2 regions of the Parasphingomonas caseinilytica genome follow, and region 2 is predicted to be linked to the other one. Evidence: riboswitches for the same ligand, from Rfam matches in the RefSeq annotation. Region 2 holds a riboswitch; the other holds the start of a gene.
The links. A riboswitch is a leader RNA that binds a small molecule or an ion and turns the genes downstream of it on or off. The one in region 2 is predicted to bind cobalamin.
Positions count from the first base shown of each region.

Region 1: it holds a riboswitch for cobalamin, as region 2 does, so the genes downstream of both, U1738_RS00400 (TonB-dependent receptor plug domain-containing protein) here and metE (5-methyltetrahydropteroyltriglutamate--homocysteine S-methyltransferase) in region 2, are expected to answer to the same signal.

Region 1 covers NZ_JAXOJL010000001.1:89,316-100,922, forward strand. The annotation lists tRNA gene U1738_RS00380 (tRNA-Glu) at 1-42, opposite strand, end outside; gene recJ (single-stranded-DNA-specific exonuclease RecJ) at 120-1,883, opposite strand; gene U1738_RS00390 (N-formylglutamate amidohydrolase) at 1,935-2,708, shown strand; partial or broken gene U1738_RS00395 (DMT family transporter) at 2,712-3,038, shown strand; cobalamin riboswitch at 3,541-3,778, shown strand; gene U1738_RS00400 (TonB-dependent receptor plug domain-containing protein) at 4,012-5,937, shown strand; gene U1738_RS00405 (ABC transporter substrate-binding protein) at 5,937-6,758, shown strand; gene U1738_RS00410 (FecCD family ABC transporter permease) at 6,755-7,738, shown strand; gene U1738_RS00415 (ABC transporter ATP-binding protein) at 7,735-8,499, shown strand; gene U1738_RS00420 (hypothetical protein) at 8,511-8,675, opposite strand; gene paoA (aldehyde dehydrogenase iron-sulfur subunit PaoA) at 8,703-9,350, shown strand; gene U1738_RS00430 (FAD binding domain-containing protein) at 9,347-10,297, shown strand; gene paoC (aldehyde oxidoreductase molybdenum-binding subunit PaoC) at 10,301-11,607, shown strand, end outside.
Region 2 covers NZ_JAXOJL010000003.1:139,217-150,823, forward strand. The annotation lists gene U1738_RS08945 (sensor histidine kinase) at 1-1,233, shown strand, start outside; gene U1738_RS08950 (TonB-dependent receptor) at 1,476-4,088, opposite strand; gene U1738_RS08955 (hypothetical protein) at 4,480-4,701, shown strand; cobalamin riboswitch at 4,767-4,997, shown strand; gene metE (5-methyltetrahydropteroyltriglutamate--homocysteine S-methyltransferase) at 5,108-7,411, shown strand; gene U1738_RS08965 (acyl-CoA thioesterase) at 7,425-8,183, shown strand; gene U1738_RS08970 (catalase family protein) at 8,264-9,355, shown strand; gene ligD (DNA ligase D) at 9,369-11,607, opposite strand, start outside.

The DNA of each region.
Region 1 (11,607 bases), on a different contig from region 2:
AGCCGTGAAAGGGCCGCGTCCTAACCGCTAGACGAAGGGGCCATGCCGGCAGCGCCGGTTGGTTGGAGGCGGTTAGGGAAATGCGCCGCGCTGGTCAACCCGCTGATTTGCCTGTTTGCTCAATCCGCCCAAGCCGCGTCGTCGAGATGGAGTTCGGCGGCGGGTTTCGCGCCCCAATCGTCGATCTTCACGCGGCCGGCGAGCCATAGGCGGCGATGGGGCGGTGCGCCGAGCAGGGCGGCACCGAGCGCGGTTCCGGATTGGCGGAAGGCGACGGCCTTTAGCGAACGGCCGTCGTCGCCGGCGATGATGATGCGGACATGCCCGTTGCCGACGATGTCCGCCTTGATGATCCGCACCGGGCCGGCGACGATGCGGGGTTGTGGCCAGCCCATGCCGTAGGGGCCACCTTTGTCCAAAGCTTCGACCAATGCGGGCGTGACGCCGCCGGGGGCCAAAAGGGCATCCAGCAGGAGGGCGCGGTCGCCGATCGAGCGGGCCACAGCGTCCGCCAGGCGCGATTCGAGGAAGTCGCCGAACGCAGCCAATTGGTCCTCCGCGATCGTCAATCCGGCCGCCATCGCGTGCCCGCCGCCCGCGACAAGCAGGCCGCTATCCTTAGCCGACAGCACCGCCGCGCCGAGATCGACGCCAGACACGGAGCGGCCCGAGCCCTTGCCGATGCCGTTCTCGTCCAGCGCGATGACGATCGCCGGGCGGCCGTATTTCTCCTTCAGGCGACCGGCGACGATGCCGATCACGCCGGCATGCCAGCCCCGCCCGGCGACGACGAGCACGGCGCGCTCGCTGGCCACGCCCGCCAGCGCGTCGGCGGCCTCCTGCACGATCCCCTCGATCGCGCGGCGTTCCTCGTTCAGCCGATCGAGTTCGGCGGCGATTCCGGCGGCCTCCTGCGGATCGCGCGTGGTGAGAAGGCGCACGCCGAGGTCGGACTTGCCGACCCGGCCGCCGGCGTTGATGCGGGGCCCCAGCGCGAAGCCGAGATCCTGCGCGGTCGGCGCGCGGGTCAGGCGGCTGGCGGAGATCAGGGCGTTGAGGCCGATGTTACGCCGCTGCGCCATCACCTTCAGCCCCTGCGCGACGAACGCACGGTTGAGGCCGCGCAGCTGCGCCACGTCGGCCACGGTGCCCAAGGCGACGATGTCAAGCAGATCGAGCAGGCGCGGTTCGGGCATGTCGGCAAAGGCCCCGCGCGCGCGCATCACGCGGATCAGCGCCGCGCCGAGCAGGAAGGCGACACCGACCGCCGCGAGATGCCCATGCGCCGCGCCCTCCGCTTCATCGAGCCGGTTCGGGTTCACCAGCGCATGCGCGTGCGGCAAAGCGAGCGTGCATTTGTGGTGATCGACCACGATCACATCGACCCCGGCATCGCGCGCGGCATCGAGCGCGTCGAACGCCTGCGCGCCGCAATCGACGGTGACGATCAGGTCCGCGCCCTCCGCCTTCAGGCGCAGCATGGCGGCACCCGAGGGGCCGTACCCTTCGATCAGGCGATCGGGGATATAGGCCTTCGCCTCCAGCCCGAGATCGCGCAATAACAGGATCATCAGCGCGGCGGAGGTCGCGCCGTCCACGTCGTAATCGCCGAAGACGGTGACCGATTCCTTGCGCGCGATCGCATCGGCGAGCCGTTCGGCGGCCTTGTCCATATCGCGAAAGATCGACGGATCGGGCATGAAGCTGCGGATACTGGGGGCCTTGTGCGCCTCCAGATCCTCGCGCGGGCAACCGCGCGACAGCAGCAATTGCGTGACGAGATCGTCGGGCGCGAAGCCGGGATCGCGCGTATCGGTTTCCAGCGCGCGCCAGCGCCACGGCTGGCCGAGAATCGACCGGGTGATGTTTAGGACGGTGTTCATGATGTGGGCTAAGGCTTAGACGAGCGGCGGACGGTTAGGAAGGACAGCGACATGGCGGCGGCATTGCTGGGCGCGAACGATCCATCGCCGGTGCAGGTGATCAATCCGGGTGGAGCGTCGCCCTTCCTGCTGATCGGCGACCATGCCGGGAATGTGGTGCCCGAAAGTCTCGCCGTTTTGGGCCTGCCACCGCAAGAACTTGTGCGGCACATCGGCTGGGATATCGGCATCGGCGAATTGGGGCCGATGCTGGCCGAGGCGCTGGACGCGGTGTTCGTGCGGCAGACCTATTCGCGCCTCGTGATCGACTGCAATCGCGATCCCGCGCGGGCCGATGCGATGCCCGAGGTCAGCGACCTGACCGTTGTATCGGGCAATCGCGATCTGGATGCCAGCCAGCGCGCCGCACGCGTGGCGGCGATCCATACGCCGTATCAGGAAGCGATCGGCGCGGAGATCGCGCGGCGTGACGCGGCGGGGCAGGGGACGATCCTCGTCGCGCTCCACAGCTTCACGCCCGCCATGCAGGGCATTGCGCGGCCATGGGAGGTCGGGGTGCTGCACGATGGCGGCGATACGGCATTCGCGCAGGCGCTGCTCGCCGCGTTGCGCACCGACGAGGCGCTGACGGTGGGCGACAATCAGCCCTACAGCATGGACACGATCGACTATACCGTGCCGCGCCATGCCTATCCGGCGCAGCGACCTTATGCCGAGATCGAGGTGCGGCAGGATTTGATCGGGACGACGGCCGGATGCGCGGAATGGTCGGCGCGGCTTGCAACGGTGTTGCGCTCGGCCGCGACGGATATCGACGGGAACTGAGCCGTGCCGAACTGGATCTGGCTGACGATGGCGATTCTGTCGGAAGTGATCGCCACGTCCTTTCTCAAGTCGGCGGAAGGGTTCACGCGGCCGTGGCCCTCGCTGATCGTCGTGATCGGTTATGCCGCCGCCTTCTATTTCCTGTCCTTCGCGCTGCGCTCGATCCCGATCGGCGTCGCCTATGCGATCTGGTCCGGGGCGGGCGTGGTGCTGGTCACGGCGGTGGCGTGAATCGTCTATGGCCAGAAACTGGACATGATCGCGCTGGCGGCGATCGGGCTGATCGTGCTCGGGGTGGTGGTGCTCAACCTGCGCACGGGCCACGGCTGACCGGGGCGATACTTCGGTGCATCTCTTGATGGGCCGTTACTGCCCATCGACATTCACTGTTTTTGGAAGTTCCTCCAAATTCTCCGTCACCCCGGACTTGTTCCGGAGTCCACCAAGCGGCTTTCGATACGAACAATCGTTTGATTGCCGAGTTCGCGGCACGGTGGACCCCGGAGCAGGTCCGGGGTGACGGTTTTTTAGGGGAGAAACCGCCTTCGAAGCCATCCAAAACCTAAATGTCGGTCCGTGCTGGTGCATGATGACGTGAGGTTGGATCATCCCATCTCCGTTCGTCCTGAGCTTGTCGAAGGACGTGTTCCAAGCACGACCGGCGATCATGGAACACGTGCTTCGACAGGCTCAGCACGAACGGCTCCGTTTGAATTCATCTTTATCCAGGGTGAACCCATCGTGCTCCAGCGCCGCTTGCCCGCGCCGATTTCGTTTGCGCAGCGCAGCATTTCCACTAAGGGCGCAATCGAAGCCGGGTGCGAACCATCCGGCTTCGAATGATCGCGCCGGTGCCCCGCAAGGGGCTCAAATGTGGAATGCGGTGCGGGAGGATATCCTCCCAAAGCCGCGGCTGTCCCTGCAACTGTAAGCGGAGAGCGCGATGCACACGTCCTGCCCAGGCCCCTTGAACGGGCCGGCGGGGCAGCCACTGGATCTGACGATCTGGGAAGGCGTGCATCGAGCCTTGACCCGTGAGCCAGGAGACCTGCCGGCGCTGTCGCTCATGCTCTCGGATCCAGGGGATGGCCGGGGCACGGAACGAGTCCGTTCGAGCGACGAACCGGGTCCCAGGCAAAGTCATGCTTTGCCGGGTTCCCGAACCGTGCGGCCGGGGCCGCACACGGTGTCGAGGCAGCCGGGCTCCGCGTCCGTTCGGCTGAATCGTCGCCGTCGTTCGCGTTTTTACGCGGCAAACGGCCCCAGTCGCTTCGTCCAGAATGGCGCGGGGGGACTTAACATTATGAAGACCGTTTTCGTATCTCTGCTGGCGCTTGTCGCCGCCACGCCCGCGCTCGCGCAGAGCGACGCCTCGCTGCCGCCCAAGGATGCAGAGGGCAACGACATCACAGTCACCGCATCGCGCTCCGGCGAAGGCATCGCCGTCAAGGATCTGCCGGCATCCATCACGGTGTTGAGCAGCGAGCAACTCGAGGAACGCCAGACGCGCAACGTGTCCGACATCCTGCGCGATGTGCCGGGTGTCGCGGTCAACCGCTCGATCGGCGGCCTGACCGACATCCGCATTCGCGGCACCGAAGCCAATCACGTGCTCGTCCTGATCGACGGAATCGAGGCGTCCGACCCTTATCAGGGCCAGTACGATTTCGGCACGCTGATCGCTGACGACAAGGCGCGGATCGAAGTGCTGCGCGGGCAGCAATCGTCGCTCTACGGTTCGGACGCAATCGGCGGCGTGATCCAGTACATCACGCCGACCGGCACCGAATCGCAGGGCCTGAGCGCCCGCGTAGAAGGCGGATCGTTCGGCACGGCGGCGGGCGCGGCGCGCTTCGGCGGCGTGGCGGGGACGCTGGATTACGCATTGTCCGGCACGCTCTATCGCACCAATGGCACGCCGACCGCGCGGGATGGCACACGCAATGTGGGTTACACCGGGGTAGGCGCGAGCGCGAAGGTGAACTGGACGCCGTCCGACATCTTCAAGCTGACCGGCGTGGGTCGCTACAGCTACACCGATGCGCTGAGCAACGACACGGCGTTTTCGGGTCCTAAGTTCGGCTACATCGTCGATACGCCCGGCAGCCATTTCCGCAACAAGGCCTATTACGGCCTGCTGCGCGCGGCGTTGTCGCTGGCCGACGGCAAGTGGAACACCGCGCTGACCGGGCAGATCGCCGACACGACCCGCACGGGTTACAGCGCGTTCGGCGTGGATTACGGCGACAAGGGCCGCCGCTACAAGGGATCGCTTGAATCGAGCTTCCAGTTCGGCAGCGACCAGTTTCGCAGCAAACTGACGGGTGCGGTGGATTACGAGCGCGAGGAATTCCAGAATACGGTCGTCTCGCCGTTCGCGTTCAGCGGGCGCAAATCGACCGAGAATTGGGGTTTCGTCGGCCAGTATGAAGGCACGATCGCCGATGCTCTGGTGCTGGGCGCGTCGATCCGTCGCGACCAGAACGATCGCTTCGCCGATGTGACAACCTATCGCCTGCAGGCCGGATACCGTCTGCCGTTCGGGCTGCGCGCGCATGGCGCGTACGGCACCGGCGTCAAGAATCCGGGCTATTTCGAACTCTTCGCCTATGCGGACGGCCGCTACATCGGCAACCCGAATTTGAAGCCGGAAAAGTCCAAGGGCTGGGAAGCGGGCCTCGATCAGGAGATCGCCGGCGGCAAGGCGAAGATCGGCGCGACCTATTTCGACAGCAAGCTGGAAGACGAGATCTACACGACCTTCCCGGCACCGACATTCGTCGCATCGCCGGCCAACCGCACGACCTTGTCGCGGCAGAAGGGCGTCGAGGTGTTCGCCTCGGCCCAGCCGATCGATCAGCTACGCTTCGACATCGCGTACACCTATCTGCACGCACGCGAAAACGGCACGGTCGAGGTGCGCCGCCCGAACCATATCGGCAGCTTCAACACGACCGTGTTCAGCATGGACAAAAGATTCTCGACCACGCTGACCGTGCGCTACAACGGACGGCAGGACGATGTCGCCTTTACCAATCCGAGCTTCATTCCGGTGCGGGTGAGCTTGCAGGAATATGTGCTGGTGAACCTGAACGCCGAATATAAATTGAGCGATCGCTTCTCGGTCTTCGGCCGCGTCGAGAATCTGTTCAACGAGCGCTACGAAGAGGTGTTCAGCTTCGCCACGCCGGGTCGCGGCGCGTATGGCGGCGTGAAGGCCCGCTTCTGATGAAAGTGCGGCCGGCATGGCTCACGTTGCTGCTACCCGGACTTTTGGGTGGCTGCGGTGTGGGCGTGCCGGCCAAGCCCGTGTCGGTCGCGCGGCCGATGCGGGTGATGAGTTTGAACCAGTGCACAGACCAATTGGTGCTTGCGCTGCTGCCGCCGGGGCGGATCGCCTCCGTCACGTGGTTGTCGCGCGACCCGCGCTATTCGGCGCAGTTCGTGGCGGCGCGTCGCGTGGCGGCCAATCACGGCAGCGTCGAGGAGGTCGCGCGGACGCGGCCGGACCTGATCGTGACCGATACGTTTTCCAATCCCGGCGGGCGGGCGATGTTGCGGCGGCTGGGCTATCCGGTGCTTGAGCTGGCGGATTCGGGCGATGTCGCGGGGATACGGCGCAATGTCGCCGTGTTGGCGGCGGCGCTGGGCGTGGAGCAAAGCGGCGCGGCGCTGATCGCTCGGATGGATGCGCAACTGGCACCGGTGCGCGGCGCGAAGCCGATCACCGTCGCGTCCTGGGGACGGGACGGAATGGGGGACAGTCCGTTCCTGTCCGCGATCGTCGATGCCGCCGGGCTGACGAGGGTCGGCGCGCGCGGCGGGATCGAGGCTTTGTTGCGCGCTAAACCGGACTTCATCATAAGGGGTGTCGCCGATCCGCGTGAGGGGTCGCTGGGCGACAACGTCACCGGGCATCCCCTGGTGCGGCGCTTCTGGCCGGCGGCGAAGCGGCTGACGGTGGCGCAATCGGCGACGATCTGCGGAACGCCGGCGATCGGCGATGCGGCGGTCGCATTGCGGCGGCAGGTCGCGGCGGTGACGTCGTGAGCGCGCGGTGGCTGATCCTGCTGTTGATCGCGCTGGTGGGGCTGGCGTTCGCGTCCTTGCTCGCCGGGTCGGTTTGGATGACGCCAGGGGAGGTGATCCGGGCGCTCGGGGCGCCGCGCGATAGTCTCGATCGGCTGATCCTGGTCGAGGTGCGCCTGCCGCGTGTCGTGCTGGCGGTGATGGTCGGGGGGATTCTCGGGCTTTCGGGCGCGGTATTGCAGGGGTTGTTGCGCAATCCGTTGGCCGAACCGGGGTTGCTCGGCGTGTCTTCGGGCGCGTCGCTCGGGGCGGTGATCGCGATCTATTATGGGTTTGCCGCGAGTTTTGGACTGGCGACGCCGGTGTTCGCGATGGCCGGGGCTTTGGCGACGGCGGGGGTGGCGTTCGTCCTGTCGCGGCGCGGGGGTACGCTGTCGCTGATCCTAGCGGGCGTGGCGATGTCGAGCATTGCGGGCGCCGGGGTGAGCCTGGCGCTCAATCTCGCGCCCAATCCGTTCGCGGCGTACGAGATCATGACGTGGCTAATGGGGTCGCTCAAGGATCGCAGCTGGGATCATGTGCTGCTCTCGGGGCCGTTCATCCTCACGGGCGTGGTGTTGCTGTTGCTGACGGGCCGTGCGCTCGATGCGCTGTCGCTGGGCGAGGCGGCGGCCGAGAGTCTGGGTGTGCATGTCGGGCGGGCGCGGTTGCTCGCGTTGCTCGGCACGGCGCTGGGCGTCGGCGCGGCGACGGCGGTTGCCGGGGCGATCGGGTTCGTCGGGCTGGTCGCGCCGCATATCGTGCGGCCTTTGGTCGGGCATCGGCCGGGGGCGACTTTGGTGCCGGCGGCGATCGTCGGCGCGCTGATCGTGCTGGCCGCCGATCTGGCGACGCGGATATTCGATTTCGGCACGGAAATCCATCTCGGCGTGTTCGTGTCGGTGATCGGTGCGCCGTTCTTTCTGTGGCTGGTGCTGCATGTGCGGAGGACCGCGCCGTGAGCGATCTGGCGGTGCAGGGCATCACCGTGCGGCGCGGCGGGCGTGTGGTGCTCGATGCCGCCGATGCGCGGTTCGTGGCGGGGCGGCTGACGGTGGTGATCGGGCCGAACGGCGCGGGGAAATCGACGTTGCTGGACGTCGCCGCCGGGCTGCTGGCGGTCGAGGCCGGGAGCGTGACGCTGGGCGGCGAGGCGCTATCGTCGTTCTCGCGCAAGACGCTGGCCATGCGGCGGGCCTATCTGCCGCAGAACCCGCGGATCGACTGGGCGATCAGCGTGGAGCGCGTCGTCGCCCTGGGCCTGACCGCGCATCTGCCGGCGTTCGGCGGACTGCCCGGATCGTGGCAGCCGAAGATCGATGCGGCGCTGGCGCGTTACGATCTAATGGAGTTGCGCGATCGCCCGGCGACGCAGCTTTCGGGCGGTGAACTCGCCCGCGTCATGCTCGCCCGCGCGACGGTCGGCGCGCCGGAGGTGCTGATCGTCGACGAGCCGACCGCGGGATTGGACCCGCGCCATGCGCTCGATGCGGCGCGACGGCTGCGCGCGCTCGTCGATGGTGGCTGCACGGTGATCGTCGCCCTGCACGATCTCGATCTGGCGCTGCGCATCGCGGACGATGTCGTGGCGGTGAAGGGCGCGCGGATCGTCGGGCAGGGCGCGGCGGACGCGATGTTCACCGATGTGCTGCTGAGCGCGCTCTACGATGTCGAGGCGCGGGTGATCCGGCAGGAAGGCGGCGCGACGATCCGCTTCGCCTGATCGCGCTCATACTATATCCCGAAAGATATAGTCCGTTCGTCATTGATGAAATTCCAAGATAACTTCATGCCGCCAGTCATATCAATCCGCCGCATCGTTTCACGCATGCGATGCGTTACACGTGCCATGCGTAGTGAAACAGTTCGGCAGACCAGTGCATCGGCACCGTCGGTCATCGGCCGAAAAGTAAGGGGCAATATTTCATGGAAACATCCGGCGAAGTGGCGGTCTCGCGTCGCGGGGTCCTGGTCGGCGGCGCCGCGGTGGCGGCGTTGAGCGCGGTGCCCGAAGTTCAGGCCGCGACGCCTGCCGCGCAGCCAGCCCCTGAAACGATGAAGGTGTCGCTGCAGGTCAACGGCAAGCGCCGGGACCTGGAGGTCGACACCCGCACCACCTTGCTCGACGCTTTGCGCGAAAATCTGCACCTGACCGGCACCAAGAAGGGCTGCGATCACGGCCAATGTGGCGCGTGCACCGTTCTGGTCGATGGCGTGCGGATCAATTCCTGCCTGACGCTCGCGGTGATGCATCAGGGCGACAAGGTCACGACGATCGAAGGGCTGGGCACGCCGAACAACCTGCACGCGATGCAGGCGGCCTTCATCAAGCATGACGGCTATCAATGCGGATATTGCACGCCGGGCCAGATCTGTTCGGCGGTGGCGGTGCTCGACGAGATCAAGGCCGGCATTCCGAGCCATGTCAGCGCGAACCTGACCGACAAGCCCAAGGTCACGAACGACGAAATGCGCGAGCGGATGAGCGGCAACATCTGCCGCTGCGGTGCCTATTCGAATATTTTGGAGGCAATGACCGAAGTTGCCCAGGGTCAGGGAGGGCAACGCGCATGAAGCCGTTCACCTATACCCGCGCCACATCGCCCGCCGAAGCGGCGGCGGCCGTCGCCCGCACGCCGGGCGCGAAATTCATTGCCGGTGGCACCAACCTGCTCGATCTGATGAAATTGCAGATCGAGACGCCGGCCCATCTGATCGACGTGCAGGATCTGAAACTAGACCGGATCGAGAAGACGAAGGAAGGCGGCTTGCGTATCGGCGCGCTCGTCAAGAACACCGCCTTGGCGTCCGACGAGACGGTGCGGCGCGATTACGGCGTGCTGAGCCGGGCATTGCTCGCCGGGGCTTCCGGTCAGCTGCGCAACAAGGCGACGACAGCGGGCAATCTGCTGCAGCGGACGCGTTGCCCGTATTTCTACGACACCAACCAGGCGTGCAACAAGCGCAAGCCGGGATCGGGCTGTGCCGCGATCGGCGGTTTCAGTCGGCAATTGGGCGTGATCGGCACCAGCGAGGCATGTATCGCGACGCACCCGAGCGATATGGCAGTGGCGATGCGCGTGCTGGATGCGACCGTCGAAACCGTGAAGCCGGACGGCGCGGCGCGCAGCATTGCGATGGCGGACTTCCACCGCCTGCCGGGCAACACACCGCATATCGAAACCGCCTTGATGCCGGGCGAACTGATCACGGCGGTGACGTTGCCCAAGCCGATCGGCGGAACGCATCTGTATCACAAGGTGCGCGATCGTGCGTCTTATGCCTTCGCGCTGATCTCAGTCGCGGCGGTCGTGCAGAAGGACGGCACGGGCCGCGTCGCGGTGGGCGGTGTTGCGCACCGGCCATGGCGGGTCGAGGCGGCCGAAGCCGATCTGCCGCGCGGTGCCAAGGCGATGGCGAGCAAGCTGCTCGCCGGCGCAAACCCCTCCCATGAAAACGCATTCAAGCTTCCGCTGGTCGAGCGCACGCTCGCCGCGGTCCTGGCCGAAGCGAAGGGCTGACCCATGAAATTCGATACACCCGCAGGCCAGAACCCGATCGATCAGTTGAAGGTGGTCGGCAAGCCGCACGACCGGATCGACGGCAAGTACAAGACCACCGGCACCGCCCCCTATGCCTATGAACGGCACGATGTCGCGGCGAACCAGGCTTATGGCTACATCGTCGGATCGGCGATCGCCAAGGGCCGGATCAAGTCGATGGACATGCGCGAGGCCGAAGCAGCGCCGGGCGTGTTGGCGGTCGTCACCGCCGCCAACGCCGGAACCCTCGCCAAGGGCAATTTCAACACCGCCAAATTGCTCGGCGGGCCGGAGATCGAACATTATCATCAGGCGATCGCGGTCGTCGTGGCGGACACGTTCGAACAGGCGCGGGCGGCGGCCGCACTCGTGCGCGTCGATTATGCCCGCGCCGATGGCAGCTTCGATCTTGCCGCCGTGAAGGATAAGGCGGTGAAGCCAAAAGCGGGCTTCGGCGGGGAAGCGGACTCCAGCTATGGCGACTTCGCCGGCGGGTTCGCGGCGTCGGCGGTGAAGCTGGACCAGACCTATACCACGCCCGATCATAGCCACGCGATGATGGAGCCGCACGCGACCACCGCCGCATGGGACGGCGACAAGCTGACCCTGTGGACATCCAATCAGATGATCGCCTGGAGCAAGGGCGATGTCGCCAAGACGCTAGGTATCCCGAAGGACAAGGTGCGGCTCGATGCGCCATATGTCGGCGGCGGGTTCGGCGGAAAGCTGTTCGTGCGCGCGGATGCGATCATGGCGGCACTCGGCGCGAAGGCGGCCGGCCGGCCGGTGAAGATAGCGCTCCCGCGTCCCTTCATCGCCAACAACACCACGCACCGTCCGGCAACGATCCAGCGCATCCGGCTGGGCGCGGGCAAGGACGGCAAGCTGACCGCGATCGGGCATGAGAGCTGGTCGGGCGATCTGCCCGGCGGCGCTGCCGAGACGGCGGCGGCGCAGACCAAGATCCTGTATGCCGGCGCGAACCGGCTGACGCAGCATCGCCTCGCCGTGCTTGACCTGCCCGAGGGCAATGCGATGCGCGCACCGGGCGAGGCGCCGGGGCTGATGGCGCTGGAAATTGCGATGGACGAAATGGCCGAGAAGCTCGGCATCGATCCGATCGAGTTCCGCGTGATCAACGATACTCAGGTCGATCCCGAAAAGCCCGAGCGTAGCTTCTCGCAGCGACAATTGGTTCAGTGCCTGCGTACCGGCGCGGCGACGTTCGGTTGGGACAAGAGGTCGGCCAAGCCGGCGATGGTGCGCGACGGACGCTGGATGATCGGCAT
Region 2 (11,607 bases):
GTCGATCGCCGCCTGGCGACCGAGGCGGCGGCGGTGGCCGGGAACAGGCCCGATATCGCGGCGATGGCCGGGCGGATCGCGACGGCGCAAGAGGATCACGACACGGCAGACCTGTATTACGCGCTGTTCGATCCCGCCGGGCGGCACATTGCCGGCAAGCTCGACCTGCGCCGGATGCCGCCGCCGGGCTATTCGCATTTCGGCGCGGAGGCACAGGTTCCGGGCGTGGCGCACGGGCGCGCACTGGTTCGGCGGATCGAGGGCGGCGGGACGCTGGTGCTCGTCTCCGACAACGATGTGATCGACGGCTTCGACACGCTGCTGTTCCGGGTACAACTCGCCAGTCTGGGCACGACCGCGCTGATCGTGATCGGCGGCGCGATCGGTATCTGGCTGGCGATCAAGGCGCGGATGCGGGCGATGCAGGCGACGGTCGATGCGGTGATCGCCGGCGACATCCGCCAGCGCGTTCCGGTGGACGGCAGCCGCAGCGAATTCGACCGGCAGGCGGCCGCGTTCAACCGCATGCTCGACCGGATCGAGGCGCTGATGGGCAATGTGAAGCATGCCGCCAAGGACGTGGCGCACGAATTGAAGAGCCCGCTTGCCCGGCTGCGCGCGCGCACCGCCACGCTGGAACGGCAATCGCGCGGCGCGCCGGTGGCGGCCGCCGAGATCGAGGGTCTGCTGGCCCAGACCGACGATGTGCTGGAGGTGTTCGCCAGCATGATGCGGCTGTGGGAAGTGGAGGGCGGGCATCGCCGCGAGCGCTTCGCCGATCTGGATATCGGTGCGCTGGCGATCGAGGTCGGCGAAGGCTTGCAGGCGGTGGCCGAGGATGCGGGGCGCGCGCTTGCCCTGCCCGCCGCGACGGCGATGCCGATGCCGATGCCGTTATGGGGCGATGCCGCGTTGCTGCGTCAGATGCTGGTCAATCTGATCGAGAACGCGATCGGCCATACGCCGCCCGGCACGCACATCGCGATCGGGACGGAGATGCGCGGCGATACGGTCGCGGTGATCGTTGCCGACGACGGGCCGGGCATTCCGGCGGGCGAGCATGCGGCGATGGTGCGCCGCTTCGGCCGGGGCGAGTCGTCGGGCGTGCTGCCGGGCCAGGGTCTGGGGCTGACTTTGGTCGATGCGATCGCGCGGCTGCATGACGGGCGGTTGATACTGGAGGATGCCACGCCGGGCCTGCGCGCGGTGGTGGAACTGCCGCTGGCGGGCTGACCGCTGGATTCTGGTGATATGAGCTCGAACTATCGTCCGTCATTCCCGCGAAGGCGGGAATCCATAATCACAGCACGTCATGAGACCCACTCAGTGCAGCCAGTATGGATTCCCGCCTTCGCGGGAATGACGATGTAGGGAAACCGCGATTCAAACCAAAGTCATCAAGCTCTAAATCACAAACAAAACCCGGACGGTGAAGATCACCGCCCGGGCCTGTCTTACTTACCGTGGGAAGAGGTTCAGAACTTCGCCGACACTTCCAGGCCCCAGGTGCGGGGCGGATTGAAGTTGGCGTAATCGCCGAGGATCCCGCCGTAATTGGTCGAGACCAAAGTCGACCCGTTATAGTTGAGCACCGGCGAGGAATTCGCGGCCGACCGGCGATAGATATACGTCTTGTCGAGCAGGTTGCGCGCCCAGACCGATACGGTGACCTTGTTGTGATCGTTCACCGCGATATCGGCCAGCGCGAGGCGGCCGTTCATCACGAAGCTGGCGTCGGTCTTGGTCGGCTCGAGCTGGAAGCTGTACTGGCTGCTCGCATAATTGCCGTCGAGGTGGAAGCGCACCTTGGTGCTCTCGGCGCCCAGCGGGATCTCGTAATCGAGCGAACCCGAGGCGGCGTTGTTCGGCGTGTAGACGATGTACAATTGCTGCGGCAGGCCACCGGTGATCGAGTTCACCGCCGACGGGGCCTTCCAGTAGGTGTAGGCATAGGATGCCGTCAGCGTCAGGCCGGTGACCGGCTTCACCGTCAGGTCGGCCTCGATCCCGCGGATCTTGCTGTTGCCGGCATTCTGGGTCTGCTCGATGTGCGCGCCGTTGGTTGGGCTGCCGCCGGTCGTATCGAACAGATCGAAGTCGAACTGGGTGTTGCTGCGATCCATGATGTAGCCGGCCAGGTTCAGGCGCGCCCGGTGATCCAGGAAGTCCATCTTCGCGCCGACTTCGTACGACTTGACCGATTCGGGGCCGAACGCGTTGAAGCTCTGCGAGCGATCGTTGGCACCGCCGGCGCGGAAGCCGGTGGCGTATTTGGCGTAGAGGTGGACGTCCGGCGTCGCGTCGAACGCGATGTTGAACATCGGATCGAAGCGGCTGACGCTGTTCGCGAAGGTGAACCCCTGAACCGCGTTGTTGACCACGTAGAGGCGACCACGGCGCTTGTCCTTGGTCCAGCGGCCACCCGCCGTAATGTGGACGCTGTCCAGGGCATCCGGCGTCCAGGTCAGATTGCCGAACAGCGAATAATTGTGATCGTACGCTTCGCTGGCGCGGGTGATGAACTGGCAGCTGTTGGTGAATTGCGGGACGGTTGCGGCGAGCGTGTTCGTGCATGACGGCGCGAATTGCTGATAGCCGGAGTTCGCGCCCGTCACCGTGCCCGTCACGATCGGGCTGCGGATGGTGTAGGCCGTGCCGTCGATGTTCCACTGGTTGGTGAGCGGGGTGGCGGCATATTCGGTCGCATGTTCGGTGTAATAATAGGCACCGGCCACGTAATCGAACTGCGAGAAGCTGCCGACCGCCTGGAATTCCTGGCTGAACTGGTTCTGGCGCAGGAACGACAGGCTGTAGCGGCTGAACGTGCCGTTCGCGCCGGTGGTGTTCGGCGAGAAGGAGCTGCGCTCCGGACCGCCCGAATTGTCCCACTGATCCGTGCTGACGCCGCGCCACGCGGTGATCGAGCGCAGTTCGATTCCGGGTGCGAGCTTGTACTTCAGATTGGCCGAGAAGCCGTGCGTGATATCGACGCTGGGTTGCTGCGGCACGCCGACATCGGCGACGCTCTGACGCTCGGGATGCACGCCGACCAAGGGTGCCTTGGGCGCGATGCAGATCTGCGGCGCGGGGTTGGTCGCCAGGATGGTGCCGCCGCACGCGGTCGGTGCCACCGCGGTGCCGGTGCCCGGCACGTAGAGCTGCGTGCCGACGACGCCGGTCTGCGGATTGGTGTAGGTGCCAACGCGGTAGCCGTTGGGGTTGTAGTTGATCAACTGGCTGTATTGCGGCGTGTTTTCGTCTTTTGCGTAATCATAGGCGAAATCGGCGGTGAAGCCGTCGACCGGCTGCCAGCGGGCGGCGATCCGGCCGCCCTTGCGATCGTAATAGTTCCAGCCGGTGGCCCCCGACAGCGGGTTTTTCACGGTCGGATCCTGATGCTGGTACACGCCGTCCAGCTTCAGCGAGATGTCGTAGAAGGATGGCAGATCGAGATGCACGTCGGCGTTGCGCGCGCCGTAATTGCCCACGCCGCCGGTGACGCGACCGCCGAACACGCCGCTCGGTGCCTTGGACACGAGCGAGAGCGCGCCGCCTTCGGTATTGCGGCCGAACAGGGTGCCCTGTGGGCCCTTCAGCACTTCGATGCGCTCGATATCGAACAAGGCGGCGTTCAGGCCCTGCGTTTTGCCCAGCGCGACGCCGTCGATATAGACGCCGACCCCGCCGTCGCGGGCGGTCTGGTTCTGATCGTAGGGTACGATGCCGCGGATACCGATCGTCAGCGCCGACTGGCGCGCCTCGAACGTGGCGATGCGCAGCGACGGGATCGAGCCGTCGGCGAGGTTGAACAGGCTGAGCACGTGGCGATCCTCGATCGCCTGGGTGCTGAGCACGCTGATCGAGATCGGCGTCTTCTGCAGATTGGTCTCGCGGCGAGTCGCGGTGACGACGACCTCGGTCAGCTGATCGTCACTGGCCGGCGCGGGATCGGCGGCAGGAACGGGATCGGCAACCGGCGTTGCCGCCGCGGCCACCGGCGTTTCGGCGGCGAAGGCCGGTGCTGCGGTCGCGGCGATCAGCGCGGTGCCGAGCAGCAGGCGCAACCGGAGGTTGGAGTGAGAACGCATGTGTAGCCCCTTTGGTTTTTCGAAACTCGTTAACGGGGCCGCTACAGCTCATATGGGTCAGGATTGTTACGACGGATGTAACACAAATAGTATTGATCGACTATTTTCGTGTCATAAAACGATTTATGAAAATATAGATGTAGCAATGTCTCGCATCGATAATCCTAAAATGGGAATATGGACGTCATTATATTACGTGAAATTCATCATGTTCTTCAAATAACTTGAGACGTTCGAAATCACAAATCAATATACTCGGATATCGCACTTGTGATTTTCGGACGTGAAGGGCGCTCGATCATGGTCGCAACCTTGCTAGGAACCGGCGCCAAGTGATACGATGTGACCGTCCACGACCCGCCAAGAGGTCGATTCTTTTAGGAGAATGCCGGTGCAATGCGAACAACATCTCGCCCTGAAAGCCATCCTGATCGGCCTGCGCCGCAGCGGAACGATCGATCGCCACGCGGTCAAATCGATCGTTTCGACATTGCAGGAAACTGCGGCCAAGGCCCGCCCCAATTGCCCCGAAAGCGCGGACGGCCTGCTGCAACTGGCCGATGCGCTGGCCGAGGGTCCGGCGAAGACCTGCATGGTCGAAGTGGCCGCCTGATCCTCGCGCCGAACATCATATAAAGATTTCTTTATATGATGTCTTGACCCCGCCCCCCGATGCTGGGATGCTTAGCGGGTCGAGGTTCTCCGTGCATGCGGATGCACGGAGCTAAGACGGGAAGCCGGTGCGCTCCCCCCTTCTTTCGGGAAGCGGAGCAATGCCGGCGCTGCCCCCGCAACTGTAAGCGGCGAGCGGCGGCCATCGAGTGTCACTGACGGTGCGAGCCGTCGGGAAGGCCAGGCCGACGTGACGACCCGCGAGCCAGGAGACCTGCCTCCGACGCGATAACGTCCACCGGCGGGGTGTCCGGGCTGGTCGCTTGCATGCCGCGGCCGGGCCTTGTCCGTTCGCGCGTCCTGCTCGTGTCCTGTCTTTTGCCCCGCTTTTCATCGGGGTATGAAGAATGACCGTCACTGTTGCCACCTTGGGCTTCCCGCGCATCGGCCCGCGCCGCGAACTGAAATTCGCGCTCGAACATTACTGGTCCGGCAAGTCGGGTGAGGCCGACCTGCTCGAATCCGCCGCCGCCTTGCGCACCGCCGCCTGGGCGCGCCAACGTTCGCTCGGCGCGGACTGGCTGCCCTCCAATGATTTCTCGCTCTACGATCATGTGCTCGACACCAGCGTGATGCTCGGCGCGATCCCGGAGCGGTACGATGCGGCGCATGGCGAGGCCGATCTGGCGACCTATTTCGCGATGGCGCGCGGCACGACCGGCGCGGACGACGGCTGCGGCCACGCCCATGCCAGCCAGACGGCGTGCGAGATGACCAAATGGTTCGACACCAATTATCATTACATGGTGCCCGAGCTGCACGCCGGACAGAAACTGGCGCTCAACACGCCGAAGATCGTCGACGAATATCGCGAGGCCAAGGCGCAGGGGTTCGAGACGCGCCCGGTGCTGCTCGGCCCGGTTACGTGGCTGAGCCTGGCGAAGGGCCGCGACGTCGATCCGTTCGATTTCCTGGACGAGGTGCTGGGGCTGTACACGGTCATCCTCGGGCAATTGGCCAATGCCGGTGCCGCCTGGGTGCAGATCGACGAGCCGGTGCTGGTGCTCGATCTGGACGAGAAGCAGCGCAAGGCGTTGACGCGTGCCTATGCCCGGCTGTCGCGCAGCGGCCCGAAGCTGATGCTGACGACCTATTTCGGCGGGCTGGAAGACAATCTGTCCTTCGCCGCATCGCTGCCGGTCGCCGGCCTACACGTCGATCTGGTTCGCGCGCCGCAGCAACTGGATGCGGTGCTGGCGAGCGCGCCCAAATCGCTGCTGCTGTCGCTGGGCGTGATCGACGGGCGCAACATCTGGCGGGCCGATCTGGCGGCATTGCTGGATCGGATCGCGCCGATCGCCGCGACGCGCGACCTGATCCTCGCGCCGTCCTGTTCGCTGCTACACGTGCCGGTCGATCTCGCGCTGGAGCGCAAGCTGGATGCCGAGGTGACGCAGTGGCTGGCCTTCGCGGTGCAGAAGATCGAGGAACTCTCGATCCTCAAACGCGCCTTGAACGATGGCCGCGCGAGCGTCGCAAGCGCGCTGTCCGCCTCGACCAATGCCGCCGCCGCGCGCAAGGTTTCGCCACGCATCCACGATCCGAAGGTCGCGGCACGTGTCGCCGATGCCACCCCGGATCAGCGCGAGCGGCGTTCGGGCCACCCGGCACGCATCGCGGCACAGGCGGCGGTGCTGAACCTGCCCGCCTTCCCGACCACCACGATCGGATCGTTCCCGCAAACCGCCGAGGTGCGCCACGCCCGCGCGGAGCATGTTCGCGGCAATCTGGGCGATGCCGATTACCAGACCTTCCTGCGCGAGGAGACCGCGCGTGCGGTGCGTTGGCAGGAGGAGATCGGCCTGGACATGCTCGTCCACGGCGAATTCGAGCGCAACGACATGGTGCAGTATTTCGGCGAGCAACTCGCCGGCTTCGCTTTCACCGTGAGCGGTTGGGTGCAGAGCTACGGGTCGCGCTGCGTGCGGCCGCCGATCCTGTTCGGCGACGTCTCGCGGCCCGAACCGATGACGGTCGCATGGTGGCGTTATGCGCAGGGCCTGACGGACAAGCCGATGAAGGGCATGCTGACCGGGCCGGTGACGATCCTCAACTGGTCGTTCGTGCGCGACGATCAGCCGCGCGAGGCATCCTGTCGCCAGATCGCCTTCGCGATCCGCGACGAGGTGAGCGATCTCGAAACGGCGGGCTGCAAGGCGATCCAGATCGACGAAGCCGCGCTGCGTGAAGGCCTGCCGCTTCGCAAGCGCGACTGGCAGCATTATCTCGACTGGGCGGTCGACTGCTTCCGCTTGTCGGCGGCGGGCGTGGCCGACGCGACGCAGATCCACACCCATATGTGCTATTCTGAGTTCAACGACATCCTGCCGGCGATCGGCGCGATGGACACCGATGTGATCTCGATCGAGACGGCGCGATCGCAGATGGAGCTGCTCGACGGCTTTGCGCGCTATCGCTACCCGAGCGCGATCGGGCCGGGGGTGTACGACATCCACGCGCCGCGCGTGCCGGGCGAACAGGAGATGGTCGCGCTGATGCGGCTGGCGCAGCTCCACCTCCATCCCGACCAATTGTGGGTCAATCCCGATTGCGGGCTGAAGACGCGCAAGTGGGAAGAGGTGAAGCCGGCGATCGCGGCGATGGTCGCGGCGGCGCGGACGCTGCGCGCCGACCTGCTGGTCGCGGCGTAAGGCGATGGAGACGGTGACGCGTTCGACGGGCGTCGTCCGGTTGATCGACATGATCTTTCCGGGGGACACCAATCATCACGGCACGTTGTTCGGTGGCGTGGCGCTGGCGCATATGGACAAGGTGGCGTTCCTCGCCGCCTCGCGCCATGGCCGCGCGCCGTTCGTCACCGCCTCCTCGCAGCGCATCGATTTCACCGCGCCGGCGCTGAAAGGGGAACTGATCGAGGCGACCGGGCGGATCGTGCGCGTGGGCGCGCGATCCTGCGATGTCGAGGTCGAGCTGGTAGCGGAGGCGTTGCTCAGCGGCGAGCGGCGGCTGTGCACGCGCGGTCTCTTCACTTTGGTCACGCAACGGGGGGATGGCGGCCCCCTGCCCCCGATCATGCCGGATTTGCCGGTGGCGGACGACGACGCACTGCACATGATGGACATGGTGTTCCCGCCGCAGACCAACCATTACGGCACCCTGTTCGGCGGCGATGCGCTGCGCATGCTGGGCAAAGCGGCCTTCATCGCCGCGACGCGCCACGCCCGCGCGGTGATGGTGATGGCGGCGTCCGACCGGATCGATTTCCGCGTCCCGATCCGGGAGGGGGAGATGATCGAACTGATCGCCCGCGTCAGCATGAGCGGGCGCAGTTCGGTGCGGGTGGCGGTGCAATTGTGGTCGGAAGATCTGCTGACCGCGGAGCGCCGCCACGCCGCATCGGCCGAATTCGTCATGGTCGCGGTCGATTACGATGGCCGGTCGCGCGCTATCTCCAAGAAATAATTGCAGAATATTCCTGCGGGTTGCGCCGAAATGAACCCTGACGCGTTGGGCGAGGGAAATCCTGCGCGAAGGAACTGCCAATGACCAGCCCAGTCCCCTACTCCCCGTCCGTCGAGCAGCCGAAGCCCGACGAGGGTGAAACCATCCAGGGCTTGAAAGGCGCGTTCAAGACGATCCTCGATACGACGTCCAAGGATTACGGGCATGCCGTGCGCAGCGTGCATGCCAAGGGCCATGGCATCGTCACCGGCACGTTCACCGTGCTGGACGATCTGCCGCCCGAGCTGGCGCAGGGCCTGTTTGCGCAGGGTGGCGAATATGAAGCGGTGCTGCGCATCTCGACCGCGCCGGGCGATATTCTGGACGACGCGGTCAGCTCGGGTCGGGGCTTTTCGCTCAAAGTGTTCGGCGTGCCGGGCGACCGTCTGCCAGGATCGGATGATGGCGAGCAGGATTTCCTGATGGTCAACGGTCCCGTCTTCGGCGCGCCGGATCCGGCGACGTTCCTCAAGAATTTGAAGCTGCTGGCCGCGACGACCGACAAGGCGGAGGGCGCAAAGAAGGTGCTGTCGGCTACGTTGCGCGTGGTCGAGAGCGCGATCGAGGCGCTGGGCGGCAAGTCGTCGCTGATCACGCAATTGGGCGGCGCGGCCGAGGTTCATCCGCTGGGCGAGACCTATTTCTCTCAGACCGCCTATCGGTACGGCGACTATATTGCGAAATTCTCGCTCCGTCCGGTGTCGGCCGGCCTGACCGAGGTGAGCGGCGATATCGTCAACGTGCATGGCCGTCCCGACGCGCTGCGCGAGGATGTGCGCGAGCGGATGATCGAGAATGGCGGCACATGGCAATTCTGCGTGCAATTGTGCACCGATCTCGAAAAGATGCCGGTCGAAGACCCGACGGTGGAGTGGGACGAGAAACTCAGCCCGTTCATCCCGGTCGCGACCTTGAGCGTGGCACCGCAACTTTCATGGGAAAACGGCGCGAGCCAGGCACGCGAGGACGTGCTGGCATTCAGCCCTTGGCATGGCCTCGCCGCGCACCAGCCGCTCGGCGGCGTAAACCGTGCGCGACGTGATACGTATGAATATTCGGCCGGGTACCGCGCCGATTTCAATGGTTGCCCGATGCACCAGGTGAAGCAGTTGGAGGATCTCGACGCGCGCTGATGCGGCGGGCGGGTTACAGGTCCGGCAGCACCTGCCGGGCCACCCCCCAGCCGGCAAGCGACGCGTCCGATGCGCGTTCCAGCAATGCCTGCTCGTCGCCGACATGCCATTGCGCGGGCGTTTCGATGTTGGCCAGTTCGCCCCACGTGACCGGCACCGCGACCGGTGCCCCGGCGCGGGCGCGGACGGTGTAGGGCATCACCGCCGTGGCACCGCGCTGGTTGCGCAGCCAGTCGATGAAGATCTTGCCCTTGCGCTTGGCCTTCGACATCGTCGCGGTGAAGCGCTCCGGCTCGGCCTGTGCCAGCGCACGGCTGAAACGATCGGCGAAATCCTTCACCGCGGGCCATTCCGCTTCCGGCGTCAGCGGCACAACCACGTGCACGCCCTTGCCGCCCGACAGCAGCGCGAAGCTGACCAGCCCGATTTCCGCCAGATGCGTTTTCAGATCGACCGCCGCCGTCTTCACCTCGGCGAAACCAAGGCCCTCATCGGGGTCGAGATCGAACACCAGCCGATCGGGCTTCTCGACGTCGCCGATCGACGCGCCCCAGCCGTGGAACTCGATCGTCCCCATCTGCACGCACGCGACCAGCCCGTCGGCATCTTCGAGGTAAAGATACGGCTCGGTCGATCCGTCCTTCTCGCGGATATCGACCTGATGGACATGGTCGCCAAACGATCCGGCGTCGTGCTTCTGGAAGAAGCAATGCTTGCCGCGCCCCTGCGGGCAGCGCACCAGACTGATCGGGCGATTGCCGGCGAACGGCAGGATGACCGGAGCCATCGTTTCGTAAAAGGCTGCGAGATCGCCCTTGGTGACGGTGGAATCGTCGAACAGGCGGCGTTCGGGATGGGTGATCGTGATGCCGGATTTGGATGGTTGGGGCGCGGCCTTGGATTTCTCCGCCACGACATCCGCCGCCGCCTTGTCCTCACGCAGGCCGAGAAAGCTGGAATGGCGCAGCACACCGTCAGGCGTCACCTCGGCGAAGGCGATTTCCGCGACGAGTTCGGGTTTCACCCACCGCGCACCGCGTATCGCCGCCTTGGGTGCCTCGACCGTGGGTGTCTTGCGTGAGAGGCGTTCGAGTTTCTCACCGATATCGGCCATCACGTCCCGGGTGAAACCGGTGCCGACCTTACCGGCATAGCGAATCCCGCCGTCCTCGTTCACGCCGAGCAGCAGCGAACGGAAGCCGCGCGTCTTGTCACTGGGCAACCAGCCGACGATGACAAATTCCTGGCGGTGCAGGCATTTGATCTTCAGCCAGTTCTGCGTGCGCTTGCCGGTGTAGACCGCATCGGCGCGCTTCGAGACGACGCCTTCATAGCCCTCGCGACACATCGCCTCGAACAGTTTTTCGCCCGCGCCGACGATATGTTCGGCGAATTGCAGCCGCGCATCCGCCCCGTCGAGGATCGCGCGCAGGCGATCCTTACGTTGCACATTGGGCAGTTTCTCGAGCCGTTCACCGTCCAGTTCGAGCAGGTCGAACGCGAACAGCGACATCTCCTTGTTATTCGAAATCGCATCCTTGAGCGTGGAAAAATCGGGCCGCCCATCCTTGAACGCGACGATCTCGCCGTCGATCAGCGCCGATCCGACCGGCAGCGCGGCGGCGGCTTCGGCGATACCGGGGAATTTGGCGCTCCAGTTGAGCCCGCTGCGGGTGAACACCTTGGCTTTTCCGCCGGCCACGGCGATCATCGCGCGGTATCCGTCATATTTCACTTCGTGAATCCAGCCCGATCCGGTTGGCACGCTGTCGACCAAAGTGCAGAGTTGTGGCTCCTGAAACGCCGGCATTTTTGCGTCGTCCCGGCGCAGGCCGGGACCGCTGGATTTGGCGCGATCGGGTTGCCCCGAACCCTGCGGTCCCGGCCTGCGCCGGGGCAACGGTTTTGGTGCGCGGAGTTTCTTCCACGACGCCAGATCCTTCGCCGCCTTGCCCGCGGCGATCTGCTGCATCGTCCGTCCGGTCCTGACGCTGGCCAGCGCGCCCTCGACCAGATCGTCGGAGCCGGCGGCGAATTCGTCGTCCACCTTGCGGAGCAGCCAGTTGGTATTCCGCTCCTTGCCGCGCGGTTTCAGCCGGATGAGCATCCATTCGCCCTTCATCCGCATGCCATCCAGCACGAAATGCAGGTGGCCCTTCTCCAGATCCGCAGCCGACTTGCCCGGCACCGGTGCCCACGTGCCGTCGTCCCATAGCATCACCGTGCCGCCGCCATATTCGCCGGCCGGGATC